Regions from separate parts of the Bradyrhizobium sp. LMG 9283 genome, predicted to be linked through region 1. Evidence: predicted binding sites of a transcription regulator. Region 1 holds the regulator's gene; each other region holds the start of a gene.
The links. Region 1 encodes LexA, which represses DNA repair genes until DNA is damaged. Its sites were predicted from a motif close to TGTTCNNNNTGTGTTCNG; they were not measured.

Region 1 (3,413 bases):
CACCGGCGGCGTCGTTCCCGATGGCGCCGATGCGGTCGTGATCCAGGAGGACACGGTCGCCGACGGCAAGCACATCACGATCAAGGAAGCCGCGATTCCCGGACGGCACATCCGCCCTGCCGGCGTCGACTTCCGCGAGGGCGACGTGCTGCTGCGCAAGGGAACCCGTCTCACCGAGCGCGATCTCGCGCTCGCCGCTGCGATGAACCACCCGCAGCTTGCCGTTTGCCGCCGTCCGAAGGTCGCGATCCTCGCCACCGGCGACGAGCTGGTGATGCCGGGCGCCACGCCCGGATACGGCCAGATCGTCTATTCCAATGGCTACGCCCTGCACGCGCTCGCCCGCAGTGAGGGCGCCGAGACCATCGACCTCGGCGTTGCCGCCGATACGCTGCAGGCCACTTCCGCCGGCATCCGCCGCGCCCGCGAGAGCGGCGCCGACATCCTGATCACGACCGGTGGCGCGTCGGTCGGCGACCACGATCTGGTTCAGCAGGCGCTGAAGGGCGAAGGCATCTCGATGGCGTTCTGGAAGATCGCTATCCGGCCCGGCAAGCCGATGATGCACGGACGGCTCGGCGCCATGCGCGTAATCGGCCTGCCCGGCAATCCGGTGTCATCATACGTATGCGCCTTCCTGTTCATGGTGCCGCTGATTCGCGCCCTGTCAGGCCGCTCGGTGATTCATCATCACCGCGAGCGCGCCGTGCTGGGCCGCGATCTCGGGGCCAACGACCAGCGCGAGGATTATCTGCGTGCGCGCCTGGAGCTGCGCGGCGACGGCACGCTCGTCGCCCTTCCCGTCAGCCATCAGGACTCCTCTCTGCTTGCGAATCTCGCTGCGGCACAGGTACTTCTCGTGCGCGCGCCGTTCGCGCCGAAGGCCGAGGCCGGCACGCCTTGCGAGGTGCTGCGGCTCCCCGCCTGAGCTGCATTGCACACGCATTCCGCGAGTTTTGCCCCGTTCACGGTAAATTAAGCAGTTGCGGAACACATATCGAACATATAGTGTCCGTTCATGATTTGTTTCGAGGATGTAGCGGCTTATCGCTGAATTCATCGTCTCGGAATCGAACGACATCAACCGGGGGACTTTGGTCGAGATGTTGACGCGCAAACAATACGAGCTTCTGCGGTTCATCAGCGAACGTCTGAAGGAAAGCGGCGTGCCGCCGTCCTTCGACGAGATGAAGGATGCGCTCGACCTGCGCTCGAAGTCAGGCATTCATCGCCTGATCACTGCGCTCGAGGAGCGCGGCTTCATCCGCCGCCTGCCCAACCGCGCCCGGGCCATCGAGGTGATCAAGCTGCCCGAACTCCAGGCCGCTGCCGGCAATCGCCGCGGCTTCACGCCGAGCGTCATCGAGGGCAATCTCGGCAAGGTGCGCGCGAGCTCCAGCCCGCCTGTTGACGAGGGCGAGCGTCCCGTCGCGGTGCCGGTGATGGGCCGCATCGCGGCCGGCACGCCGATCGAGGCGCTGCAGACCCGCAGCCACACCATCAGCGTACCGCCCGACATGCTCGGCTCGGGCGAGCACTACGCACTCGAAGTGCGCGGCGATTCGATGGTCGAGGCCGGCATCCTCGATGGCGACATGGCGCTGATCCAGCGCAACGAGAGCGCCGACACCGGCGACATCGTGGTGGCGCTGATCGATGACGAGGAGGCCACGCTCAAGCGCTTCCGCCGTCGCGGCGCCTCGATCGCGCTCGAGCCCGCCAATGCCGCCTACGAGGTCCGCATCCTTCCGCCGAACCGCGTGAAGATTCAGGGCAAGCTGATCGGGCTTTACCGGAAATACTAAGCGGTCCTGCGGTCGTTCGACACCTGTTGGAGCGGAGCATTTCCGCTCCGGCTGGATAGTCTTTCCGGATTATCCAGCCCCCCTCCGGCGCGACATCCTCGAGACGCCGCGCGAAGCGACATCGCTTCGCGGCCTGAGAGCTTGAGGAGACGCCATGCGCCAGATCGTTGCATGGACAATCATTGCGGCGCTGGCCGCAGCATCGGCATCGCAAGCCGTTGCCACACCATCGCATCGCCGTATGCGCAGGCAATCGGCGGCTCGCGAGCATATCCGCAACGCGCGGAATGCAATCGCACAGCCTCCGCAATCGAGCTGGCAATATTCAAGCTGGTCGGCACCCGCGGGGCGCTGACATGGCGTCTTCCGAATGCACAGGCGTCGGCTTTGTTCCTATCGAATCCGGGAAAGATAATGTGATCGTGGCTTGCGGACCCCAGCCGCAGATTTGCCTACAACCGAGCAGAACGTTGTATGCTTCACCCCGATAGAGGCCTGCGCCTCGAAAACAAAAGAGGTGCGGGTTCGCTATCTTCGCATGAGGAGCACCCGATGTGTGACTACAGCCTGCATGCCGTCGCGACGCGCCCTGCCGAAGTCGGCGAGACGATCGTCACGACAACCTTCCGCGGTACCTCGACACGCGGCTTCGCCTCCGAAGCCGATCTCTCGGTCGCGGTCTGCCTGCTGCCGGGAACGGAGCTCGCTTTCGCCGACAACGTCCGTTACGACAACCGCTGGATCTGGACGCGCACCGTCAACTCCCGCGTCGGAAAGTTCGGCAAGATCGACCCGCACATTCCCGATCGCCATCATGACGCGATCGAATTTCCCGACGGCAAATACGTGCTGGTGACACAGCTCGTCGAAGGCCAGCGCGCGACCGTGCTGCAGTTGCCGGTGACCCAGCCGGTTGGCGAGCGCGAGCACAAGCCGCAGATCGTCGCCGAGACGCGGTCCACGATCACGCGCCTGCCGATCGGCTGAGGTCGTCGCCCCCGGCCGGTGGGTCGAGGGCCAGGATTTGAAATGCCATCGCCGGCCGAGGCCGGCGAGATGGTATGGTTTGCGTCCTGCGGAATCCCGTCGGACCGGCACCCCGCGCATCTATCCTCAATCGTCAGCCTGCAAGTCGGCCTCCGATGGCGTTGCGTCCCGGTTGCGAGGCGCGGCCGTTTTCGGCGCAAGGCTGCTATCGAAATCCCCCTCGCCGGCGCCGGCGGGCAGCCAGGGGCGGTTTGCGCCTCTCGCCCTCACCGCCTGCACCGAGAAGCCCTCTCCGTTTTGCATCAGAGCCAGCGCGCCCTGACTGGCAAGACGCGGCCGATCGACCACCATCGCCGCGCAATCGGGCGGCGCGGGCCGCGCCGTCACCACCAACGCGGCACGGCTGCAATCATCAGCCAACGCGTCGATGCGCAGAGAAAGCGCGACCAGCCCTCCGTCCGCAAGCGGCGCCACGCAGCCGGACTCGTCACATGACACACCGCTCGCCAACGAGGCGTTGGCGGCATCGCGCGGATCGGCATCGGCAGCTAACCACTCCCTCAGCAGAAAGCCATCCTTGCTTGCCCGGATCACATGCAAACGCCCATCCCCGCCCCGGAC
Region 2 (3,413 bases), 820 kb from region 1:
CATAAGCTGCAAGTTCGTCGAGAGGCAGAGGCCCGTCAACAAGACGGAATGTGAATGGGATGACGACTTCGGCGAGACCCGAGCGTATGAGATCGAAGCCTGATAAACTCGTCAGAATCACAGGCTTCATCGCACCACCTGATCACCACACCGCCAAAACGAAACGGGCACCGAAGACGTCGGCAACTCAACGTCCTCAGCGCCCGCTCCTCGCGAAACTCTTTGCGCGGTAAGGCTTACTCCTCCGCCGGCTCCTCGCCGTCGGCGTCGCGCTCCGGCGTGCCGGCCAGGATCTGCTCGGCGATCAGGCCGGAGTTCTGGCGGATCGCGGTCTCGATCTTGGCGGTGATGTCAGGGTTGCCCTTCAAAAACGCCTTGGCGTTCTCGCGGCCCTGGCCGAGGCGTTGGCTGTCATAGGAGAACCAGGCACCGGACTTCTCCACGATGCCGGCCTTCACGCCGAGATCGAGGATCTCGCCCATCTTGGAGACGCCTTCGCCGTACATGATGTCGAACTCGACCTGCTTGAACGGCGGCGCCAGCTTGTTCTTGACCACCTTGACGCGGGTGGTGTTGCCGACCACCTCGTCGCGCTCCTTGATCGCGCCGATGCGGCGGATGTCGAGACGGACGGAGGCGTAGAATTTCAGCGCATTGCCGCCGGTCGTGGTTTCCGGCGAGCCATACATCACGCCGATCTTCATGCGGATCTGGTTGATGAAGATCACCATGGTGTTGGACTTGTTGATGGAGGCCGTCAGCTTGCGCAGCGCCTGGCTCATCAGGCGGGCCTGCAGGCCCGGCAGCGCATCGCCCATCTCGCCCTCGAGCTCGGCCTTCGGCACCAGCGCCGCGACCGAATCGACCACCAGAACGTCGACGGCGCCCGAGCGCACCAAGGTGTCGCAGATCTCCAGCGCCTGCTCACCGGTGTCGGGCTGCGAGATCAGGAGCTCGTCGATGTTGACGCCCAGCTTGCGGGCATAGACCGGATCGAGCGCGTGCTCGGCGTCGATGAAGGCGCAGATGCCGCCCTTCTTCTGAGCTTCCGCCACCGTATGCAGCGCCAGCGTGGTCTTGCCCGAGGATTCCGGCCCGTAGATCTCGACGATGCGCCCTTTGGGCAGGCCGCCGATACCGAGCGCGATATCGAGCCCGAGCGAGCCGGAGGACACCGCCTCGATGTCCATGGACCGGTCGTTCTTGCCGAGCTTCATCACAGAGCCCTTACCGAACTGGCGCTCGATCTGAGAGAGCGCGGCGGCCAGAGCTTTACTCTTGTCCATGGAAGATCCTTCGACGATACGCAGGGCAGTTGCGGACATTGGGTCGTGCTCCTTATGGCGAGGATTCGCTAGGGGGACAAACGATTGAGAGGCAGCTCGGCGATAAAAGCAATGTACCCTATTTGTTCTAGGTTCGCAATATGTTCTTTGCGAATTGTGGTGCCTGTAATTGCCCCCAATATCCTAAGTTGTTTTGCGTCCCTTAGTCTGTGGTATAATCGTTCCATTCGGGGAACGCTGCCATGGACTACCGCGCGTACATCCTTGACGATGGCGGGCGCATCATCGGCGTGCACGAGCTGGATTGCGCCGACGACGAAGAGGCCAAACAGAAAGCAGCCCAATTACTGGATGGAAATGACCTTGAAGTCTGGCACCGAGAACGCCGCGTGGCCCGATTGAAGCACCATAATTGAAGCACCATAATTGAAGCACCATACAAGGCAGTAAGGCCGCCTCAAGAGGCGGCCCCTCAATGCGATCGACGGCGATGGCCGGCATTCTAGCGTGCTGGGTTAATTTCTGGTTGGCCCACTTTGCTCTGGGTGCACAACTGAACAGACGTCACAACCCGCATCAAGGACGCGCGCGCCGTCATATTTCCGTAATCCTGCGGCACCGAACCTTTTCACGGTCTCCGGCCTTCTGGGGGATGGGGCCGCAACTCTGGGGACCGTAACTCATGACGGACGACAACAGGCACCACGATACGATCAGGCGCAATCCGCTGCTGGAGGCAGCGCGCGAGGAGATGGTGAAGTTCGAGCGCAGGGAAAACCAATTCCGCAAGAAGGACCGCGAAGAGCGCGCCGCCGAGCTCCATCTTCCGCTGAATGAGATCAAGGTCCACTAGGCTCCGCCAGGACCGGCTTCCGGAGCGAGCTGGGCCTCGCCCCGCGATGCGGCAGTAGACGGCCGGTCCAAGGGGCGGGTCGCCTGATCTCGATCCGGCATCGCGGGTCGGGCTGCATGGCCGCAAAGGCGGGCGCGCGGACGGTTAAGGTATCTAAATACTACCCGTAAGCTATTGGTCGATCAATGAAATTGCAAAGCAGCCTACTGTGCATGGGGTTGTTTTCCAATTTTCTGAAAGTCGCGGTGCGCCCAGCGCCCTCCATCGGAGGGCACCCCCCGCCGTTCCCCAGCGCACGTAGCCGTCTACAGCACCGCCAGCAGCACCAGGCCAATCACCAGCACGACGAAGCCAGCCGCCGTCGCGGCGGCGAATGACCGCTCTACGTTATCCATGATGCCACCCCGTTTTCGGCGCGCCACGTTTCCCCCATGGCTGCGCTGAACGGGTAAGATCTTGCCGACGCGTGTGTCCGCAGTGGTGCGAACGGATGTCGAAATTGGGACCGGTGCGGGGCCTGTCTGCGGCCTTTCGATCGCGACCTTCACGGCGGACGATCCGGCCAGCCGCCAGACCAGGACAGATCCGAACGCGCCGCCTGTCAGGCTGCCGTAAGCTGAGCCGGCTAGGTTCGCCCGGCTATGGTGTTGCAGCCCAGCACCTCAGCCTCCAATAACTCTCTGCCCCGCTTGGCTCTCCCCAGGCGGGGCCTTTTCATGCCTGCTGGCGGCGCGCGGGTCGCGCTCCTCCTGGGTCAGGCGCAGCGAGAAGGCGCGGATCGCGGGCGCTGCCAACAGCACGACCGGCAGCATCGCGGCCCATGCGATCAGCCACGATACCATCCAGTGCCGAACGAAGATCATCGGGCTGCCTGCAGGAAAGCTGGCGATCCCTGCCGCGACCAGCGAGGTCAGTCCGGACTGGATGATGCCGAACACGAAATGAGAGTAGCGGCGGGGAATGCCGAGCATGAGGCGTCCACGGTTGCTTGCCGTCATCAGGCAAGCAAGGCACATGCCGTCACCTCGAGGGGCTCTGGAATCCCACCCTGCAGGCACGCCCTGCTCGGCACCCGGATGCGCTTGGACGGAGTCGAGGAACTCTGTTCATGGTCGGAGAACCACGGAGTACCAGCGCCAATCACGCAATTCGCGGCTTGCGGCGGATTTTGCTTGTCTCTGGAATATTGTGACGCCCAACATGTTTGCAGGCATGGAAGGTGAATCGTGGGAGGTGACCATGAATCACAGGGGCGTCGAGTTCACCGTGGCCAA
Region 3 (3,413 bases), 4.1 Mb from region 1:
GCGGGGCATCAAGCGAACCGCATTGGCGGCTTGACGGGCACGCCGCGCAAGAAGTCCGCGGCCTGCATGCGGGCCTTGCCTTCGCGCTGTAGCTCGATGATGCGAATCGCGCCGTTGCCGCAGGCGATGGTGAGCTGATCGTCGAGCACCTCGCCCGGCGCGCCGGAGCCTTTCGCCAATTCGCAGCGCAGGATCTTGACGCGCGCATTCTCGTGCTCGGCCCAGGCGCCTGGAAACGGCGACAGGCCATGGATGTGGCGCAGCACGGCGCGCGCGGGCCGGGTCCAGTCGATGCGCGCCTCGGCCTTCTCGATCTTGGCGGCATAGGTGACGCCGTCCTCGCTCTGCTTTTTGAGCTGAAGCCCGCCGCGTTCGAGCGCGGCCATCGCGCGGACCATCAGGTCGGCGCCTAACCGGGACAGGCGATCGTGCAGGTCGAGCGCGGTCATGTTGTCCGCGATCGCAATGCGCTCGGCCATGGCGACGTCGCCGGTGTCGAGGCCGACATCCATCTTCATCACCATCACGCCGCTCTCGGCATCACCTTCCATGATCGCACGGTTGATGGGCGCGGCGCCGCGCCAGCGCGGCAGCAGCGAAGCATGCAGATTGTAGCAGCCGAGCTTGGGCGCATCGAGGATCGCCTGCGGCAGGATCATGCCGTAGGCGACGACGACGGCCGCGTCGGCATCAAAGGCCCGGAACTCTTCCAGAGCCTCCGGCGTCTTCAGCGTTTTCGGCGTCAGCACGGGAACGCCGAGTTTTCGTGCAGCTTCTTCAACCGGCGTCGGCTGCAATTGCAGGCCACGCCGCCCGCCCGGCTTCGGCGCGCGGGTGTAGACCGCCGCGATCTCATGGCCATGCGCGACGAGCTCGAGCAACGTCGGCACGGAGAAATCGGGTGTGCCCATGAAGATGAGGCGGAGGGGCATGTGGCTGCGTTCGCTGAGAGCTCTGGTTCTCCGTCATGCCCGGGCTTGTCCCGGGCATCCACGGTCTTGGCGACAAAGCAAGCAAGGCGTGGATGGCCGGGTCAAGCCCGGCCATGACGACGTGAGAGAGCCTTACTCCGCCGCGCGCTTGGCGGCTTTCTCGAACTTCTTCATCACGCGGTCGCGCTTGAGCTTCGACAGGTAGTCGACGAACAGGACGCCGTTGAGATGGTCGATCTCGTGCTGGATGCAGGTGGCGTAGAGGCCTTCGGCGTCCTCCTCGTGCACCTTGCCGTCGAGATCGGTGAAGCGCACGCGCACCTTCGCGGGGCGCTCGACCTCCTCGTAATATTCGGGGATCGACAGGCAGCCTTCCTCGTACACCGACAACTCCTCGGACGAGGCCAGGATCTCAGGATTGATGAAGACGCGCGGCTCGTGCTTGGTCTCGCCGCTCTCGTCGCGCTTGGCGAGGTCCATGGTGATGAGCCGCAAGGGCTGCGCGACCTGGATCGCCGCGAGGCCAATGCCGGGCGCGTCGTACATGGTCTCGAACATGTCGTCGGCAAGCTTGCGGATCTCCGCCGTGACCTTCTCGATCGGCTTGGAGACCAGGCGCAGCTGCTTGTCGGGCAGGATGATGATTTCTCGTAGGGCCATGGCCGCGATTTAAGCCGCGCGCCGGATGCGGTCAATGCGGCCAGGAACTTCGTTAACCCTCCACTAACCATAAAACTTCAGGTTTCGTTAACCATAAAAATTAGAGGGCGGTTAACCGACGACGTTCTCTCTTCGTTCGCACCAGACCGCGAATCGGCTAGAAGGGCTGACATGAACGAGATCATTGTCATGCTCGGCGACTGGCCGGTGCGCACCATCGATGCGCTGATCGGCTTCGGTGTGCTCGTCCTCATCCTGCTGGTGGTGATTGCGGTCGTGATCGCGCGCTCGGGGCGGCGCGGCGCGGAACTCGCTATGGCACACGCGATCCGGGCCGACGAGCTTGAGGAACGCCTCGCCCAGGTGCTGCGCGCCCAGAGCGAAGCCTCGGGGCGGGTCGATGCCATGACCCAGGCGTTGGCCGGCCGGCAGGCCGAGATGGCGCGCGCGGTCAACGAGCGGCTGGATTCGGTCACCCACCGCGTCGGCCAATCCATGGAACATTCGACCCGCAACACCATGGAGAGCCTGCGCGCGCTGCATGAGCGCCTCGGCATCATCGACAACGCACACAAGAATCTCACCGACCTCACCACCCAGGTGACCACCTTGCGCGACGTGCTCGCCAACAAGCAGTCGCGCGGCGCCTTCGGCCAGGCGCGGATGGAGGCGATAGTCCAGGACGGTCTTCCCAAAGGCTCCTACGAGTTCCAGTTCACGCTCTCGACCGGCAAGCGCCCCGACTGCGTCGTGTTCCTGCCCGATCAGCGCCCGCTCTGTATCGACGCGAAGTTCCCGCTGGAGGCGATGACGGCGCTGCACGACGCCCGTAGCGACGAGGAGCGGCGCGTCGCCACGCAGCGGCTGCGCAGTGACGTGATGAAGCATGTCAGCGACATCGCCGAAAAATATCTCGTCACTGGCGAGACCCAGGAGATGGCGCTGATGTTCGTGCCGTCGGAATCGGTCTATGCCGAGATCCATGACGGCTTCGACGACGTGATCCAGAAGGCCTATCGCGCCCGCGTCGTGCTGGTGTCGCCGTCGCTCTTGATGCTCGCGATCCAGGTGATGCAGCAGATCATGAAGGACGCGCGCATGCGCGATGCCGCCGACCAGATCCGTACCGAGGTGATCAAGCTCGGTGACGACCTCGGCCGCCTGCGCGACCGCGTGCTGAAGCTGCAAAAGCATTTTGCCGATGTCAATGAGGACGTCCGCCAGGTGCTGATCTCCGCCGAAAAGATCGAGAAGCGCGCCGGAAGGATCGAGGAGCTCGATTTCAGCAAGAGCGATGCGCCGGCGGAGGGCCCGCGGCTGGTCGCGACGGCTGCGCCGGAACTGTTTCCGCGGAAGCTCCAGGCGGGGGAGTAGAGTCTTCACCTCTCCCCGCTTGCGGGAAGAGTTCGGATCGCTCTTGTGATCCGGGTGAGGGGGTACAGGTCTCGCGACGATCTCATATGCGGAGAGAGGCCCCTCACCCCGCCCTCTCCCCGTAAGAACGGGGAGAGGGAGACGAGGCATCACGGCCAGAATCTGCTAACACCGTCCCATGACCGCACCCGACGCGACCTCCCCCGCCGCGACTTCCGCCCCTGCGACCTCCTGGCGCGAGAGTCTTGCCGTTTACCTGCAGCCCCGAGTGCTGATCGTGCTGTTCCTCGGCTTCTCCTCGGGACTGCCGCTGGCGCTGTCGGGGTCGACGCTGCTGGTATGGATGCGGGAGGCCGGGGTCGATCTCAAGACCATCGGGCTGTTTGCGCTGGTCGGCACGCCCTACACGCTGAAGTTCCTGTGGGCGCCGCTGGTGGACGCGATGCA
Region 4 (3,413 bases), 2.9 Mb from region 1:
TCCGCCGCGACGCAGACTCACGTCACGACATGACCGGGCCTTACGGAGCCCGGGAGCTGGCCATCCTTGGACGGACCTCATCGGTCCGGCGGGATCTTTCTTGGGGCCTTCACTCCGCCGCAACCATTCGCGGAAGCGGAACGTAAAGCCAGTCACGGAAACAGCATAATACGGTTCTTTGCATATTGACTACCGGTCCTGCATATTTTTCCCAAGAATGCCGGAGTGTTACGGCCTGGCGTTAAGGCTTGGGCACCTCCAATCGGAATCTGGCAGCCCCGCCCTGGCCGAGCGGCATTTCCAGCTCGGGCAGGATGGTCTTGAGCTCGCCGTGCAGCGTATAGGGCGGATTGACGATCAGGAGCCCGGTGGAGGTGAGGGCGGCGCTGTCGGCTTGCGGCGCGACGCTGAATTCGAGGCGCAGGCATTTCCCCGGCGGCTTTGCTGCAGCTGCGAGCCGCGCGACCGTTTGGGCCAGCGTGTCGGTGGCCCGCCGGTTCTTGGCCGGATACCAAATGACATAGATACCGGTCGGCCATTTTGCGAAGGCCGCCGCGAAGGCGTCGCCGAGCCGCTCGAACTCGTCCTTGGCTTCGAACGGCGGGTCGATCAGCACGAGGCCGCGCCGCTCCTTCGGCGGCACGAAGGCCGGCAGTGCCACCCAGCCGTCGAGATCGACCACGCGGGCCTGCTCGTCGCGGCGCAGCACGTCGATCAGCGCTTTCCGCGCCTTCGGCTCGAGCTCGCAGGCGACGAGGCGGTCCTGTGGTCTGAGCAGGCCGCGCGCAATCAGCGGCGAGCCCGGATAAGCCCTGAGCTCCCCCTTCGGATTGAAGGCGCGGACGATGTCGAGATAGGGCTTGGTCAGCGCCGCGGTCTCGTTCGACAGGCGCGCCTGCAGCAGCCGCGCAATGCCGGTCAGCCATTCGCCGCCGCGGCGCGCCTCGTCGCTGTCGAGATCGTAGAGCCCGGCGCCGGCGTGGGTGTCGATGACGCGGAACGCCGCCGGCTTGTCCTGCAAGTAAGTGAGGATGCGCGCCAGCACGATGTGCTTGATGACATCGGTGAAGCTGCCGGCGTGGAAGGCGTGGCGGTAGTTCATGAAAACAGCACTACGCCACGTGATGGCTTGAGCAAAGAGGCACGATCACGTGTCCCGGACGCGGTGCAGCATGCAGCGCTGGGCCACTGAGCCGGGACCCAGCTCTTCGCGATAGGCCCCGGAGCAGCAGCGCACTACGCCGCGGTTCGCGGCGCATTGCGCTGCATCCGGGGCACGAGAGCGTGGCTACCCGCCCCTGATCGGCGGCATCGTCACCTGGTCGCGGCGGCAGGCGCGGCGCTCGATCTCGTCGCAGGCGCGGAATTGCAGGTCCTTGCTGAGGCAGATGCGGACCTCGGATAGCCGTGTCCGGTTGCAGGTGACCGAGACGGCGGCATTGCTGAGACCGGGATTGGCCTTGATGAAGGCCTCCTCGACCTCCGCCGGCGCCACGGTCTTGGCTTGCGACAGATCGAGATATTCGGCCGGGATCTTGATCGCGGCGCGCGCCTTGCGGATCGTCTCGAAATAGCTGCGGCCTTCGAGCCCGGAGCAGGTGCCGTGCTTGTCCCATTCGTTGAAGATCAGGCCCGGCGCCGGCATCAGGTCGAGCATCGAGGAGACGATGTTGCGATTCAGCCGCGGCGCCGGCCGCTGGCAGTATTCCGGAAAGCCATTCTCATATTGCGGCCACAGCCCATGCACCACGAAGGCGTAGGGCCGTCCGCCGCATTGCATCTGTGACCGGCCGCCGCGTTCGGCAGCCTCCTCGCAGAACGAGGGCGACCACGACAGCGACAGCACATAGAAATCGAACTCGCCGGGCGCGTTCTGCCGCTTATCCTGGGCCTTCGCACCGCCGGCGAGAGTTGCCAACCCGGCAGCGAGGGTCAACGAGATCATCAGACGGGACAACGAACGCAATCTGGAATGAAACATGGCGACGCCCCTCAACTAGACTGTGCGGGCAGCCTAGCAGGCGATGTGAACATTTCAAGAACAAAATTTGGAGACGATGTCGTCTTCCGGCCGATCAGCCCGAATCAGGCGCTCTTCGGATCAGGGCTTGGCGGCGCGGCAGGCCGGGTTGTAGGCCCAGTTGCGATCGACCCCGACCACGCACCACTCGACGCCGTTGCCGTAGCCGGCAAAGCCGCCGTCCTCGATGAGCGAGAAATGCACCTTGCGCACCTTGCCGTCGTTGAGCATGGCGTCAGCGGTGCAATAGCGGCGCGGAATGTTGTCGGACTGCCAGGGCCGGAACGCGACTTCTCGAACGGCCGAGAAGCCCGTGATCTTCAACGAGGAATTCCAGAACGAGCTTTCCTTCTCCCAGAACTGGGTGGCGATCGTCGGCAGCGCCTTGTCGCAATCGGCAACAGCGCCGTCGTAGCGCGGCCCGCTCAGCCAGAAATTCATTTCAAGTCCATTGGCGGCCTTGGCCTCGCCGAGCGACAGTGCCCCGAACATGAGGCCGAGCACGGCGGCAAAGCGGAGCGATTTCGTCGGGGAGGGGGCGCGCATGATCAATCCGGACGTTCAAGTCTTGCGAAGGTGGGACGGTGCCGCGAAGGCGGGGGGAGGTCAAGTGCAGCGCGGCAACACTTCGCCAGGAGTTGACCGAGACGTCGCGGCCAACTGGCCTTCGCTTCTTTTCACTTCCATCCCGGCACCGTAAACTGCCGCCAGCCAATTGGAGTGACGGGAATGCGAATCATTGCGGCCGCGGGCCTTTTTGCCGGCCTGGTTGTCTCGGGTACGATGGCGAGCCAGCTGGCGCGCGCCGATATCCTTCCGGTGCCTCCGTTCAAGGGCAACGACACCGGCGGCATCATCGCCTATTCCATGGCGAGCCAGGTCGACGCGCGGCAGGTCGCGGTCGATCACTGCGCACGCTACGGCAAGGTGGTGAAATTCCTCGGCGTGCAGGCCTATGAGGGCGGTTACATCTCGTTCTCCTGCCGCTGGGTGCCCTATGGCGCCGCCGATCGGCCGATCCGCACGCTCTACTGAGGCGTTGTCGTACGCTGCAATCTGTTAGCCGGGAGCCTTCCACATGACGCGCAAACTCGCTTTGCTCGGCTCGACGCTTTGCCTCGCGTTGTCGGCAGGCAGCGCCGGCGCCGACGACCTGCCGGTGCGCAAGGCCGGTCTTTGGGAAATGAAGCTGGTCACATCAGGCTCGCCCGTGCCGGAGATGACCATGCAGCACTGCACCGACGAGACCGTCGACAAGGAGATGAGCAATAACGTCTCCCCGATGGCCAAGCAGATCTGCGCCAAGCAGGAGATCAAGAAGACCGCGACCGGCTATGTCAGCGATTCCGAGTGCAGCGTCGCCGGCGTCAGCACGACCTCGCATGCCGAGATC

Region 2: a site for LexA is predicted at 1,399-1,416, ahead of recA (recombinase RecA). Genes of this name have one in related genera too.
Region 3: a site for LexA is predicted at 1,715-1,732, ahead of P6U29_RS39280 (DNA recombination protein RmuC). Genes of this name have one in related genera too.
Region 4: a site for LexA is predicted at 2,027-2,044, ahead of P6U29_RS06485 (ribonuclease T2 family protein). Genes of this name have one in related genera too.

The regions. Positions count from the first base shown of each region.
Region 1 covers NZ_CP120691.1:4,314,797-4,318,209, reverse strand. The annotation lists gene glp (gephyrin-like molybdotransferase Glp) at 1-928, shown strand, start outside; gene lexA (transcriptional repressor LexA) at 1,104-1,805, shown strand; gene P6U29_RS20370 (hypothetical protein) at 2,358-2,792, shown strand; gene P6U29_RS20365 (ComEC/Rec2 family competence protein) at 2,919-3,413, opposite strand, start outside.
Region 2 covers NZ_CP120691.1:3,494,318-3,497,730, reverse strand. The annotation lists gene P6U29_RS16275 (hypothetical protein) at 1-130, opposite strand, end outside; gene recA (recombinase RecA) at 237-1,325, opposite strand; gene P6U29_RS16265 (hypothetical protein) at 1,529-1,702, shown strand; gene P6U29_RS16260 (hypothetical protein) at 1,969-2,139, shown strand; gene P6U29_RS16255 (DUF2798 domain-containing protein) at 2,802-3,110, opposite strand; gene P6U29_RS16250 (hypothetical protein) at 3,379-3,413, shown strand, end outside.
Region 3 covers NZ_CP120691.1:8,420,039-8,423,451, forward strand. The annotation lists gene truA (tRNA pseudouridine(38-40) synthase TruA) at 1-9, opposite strand, end outside; gene fmt (methionyl-tRNA formyltransferase) at 9-932, opposite strand; gene def (peptide deformylase) at 1,065-1,592, opposite strand; gene P6U29_RS39280 (DNA recombination protein RmuC) at 1,764-2,966, shown strand; gene P6U29_RS39285 (AmpG family muropeptide MFS transporter) at 3,145-3,413, shown strand, end outside.
Region 4 covers NZ_CP120691.1:1,381,074-1,384,486, forward strand. The annotation lists gene P6U29_RS06480 (23S rRNA (adenine(2030)-N(6))-methyltransferase RlmJ) at 242-1,102, opposite strand; gene P6U29_RS06485 (ribonuclease T2 family protein) at 1,289-1,981, opposite strand; gene P6U29_RS06490 (hypothetical protein) at 2,102-2,566, opposite strand; gene P6U29_RS06495 (hypothetical protein) at 2,750-3,055, shown strand; gene P6U29_RS06500 (DUF3617 domain-containing protein) at 3,099-3,413, shown strand, end outside.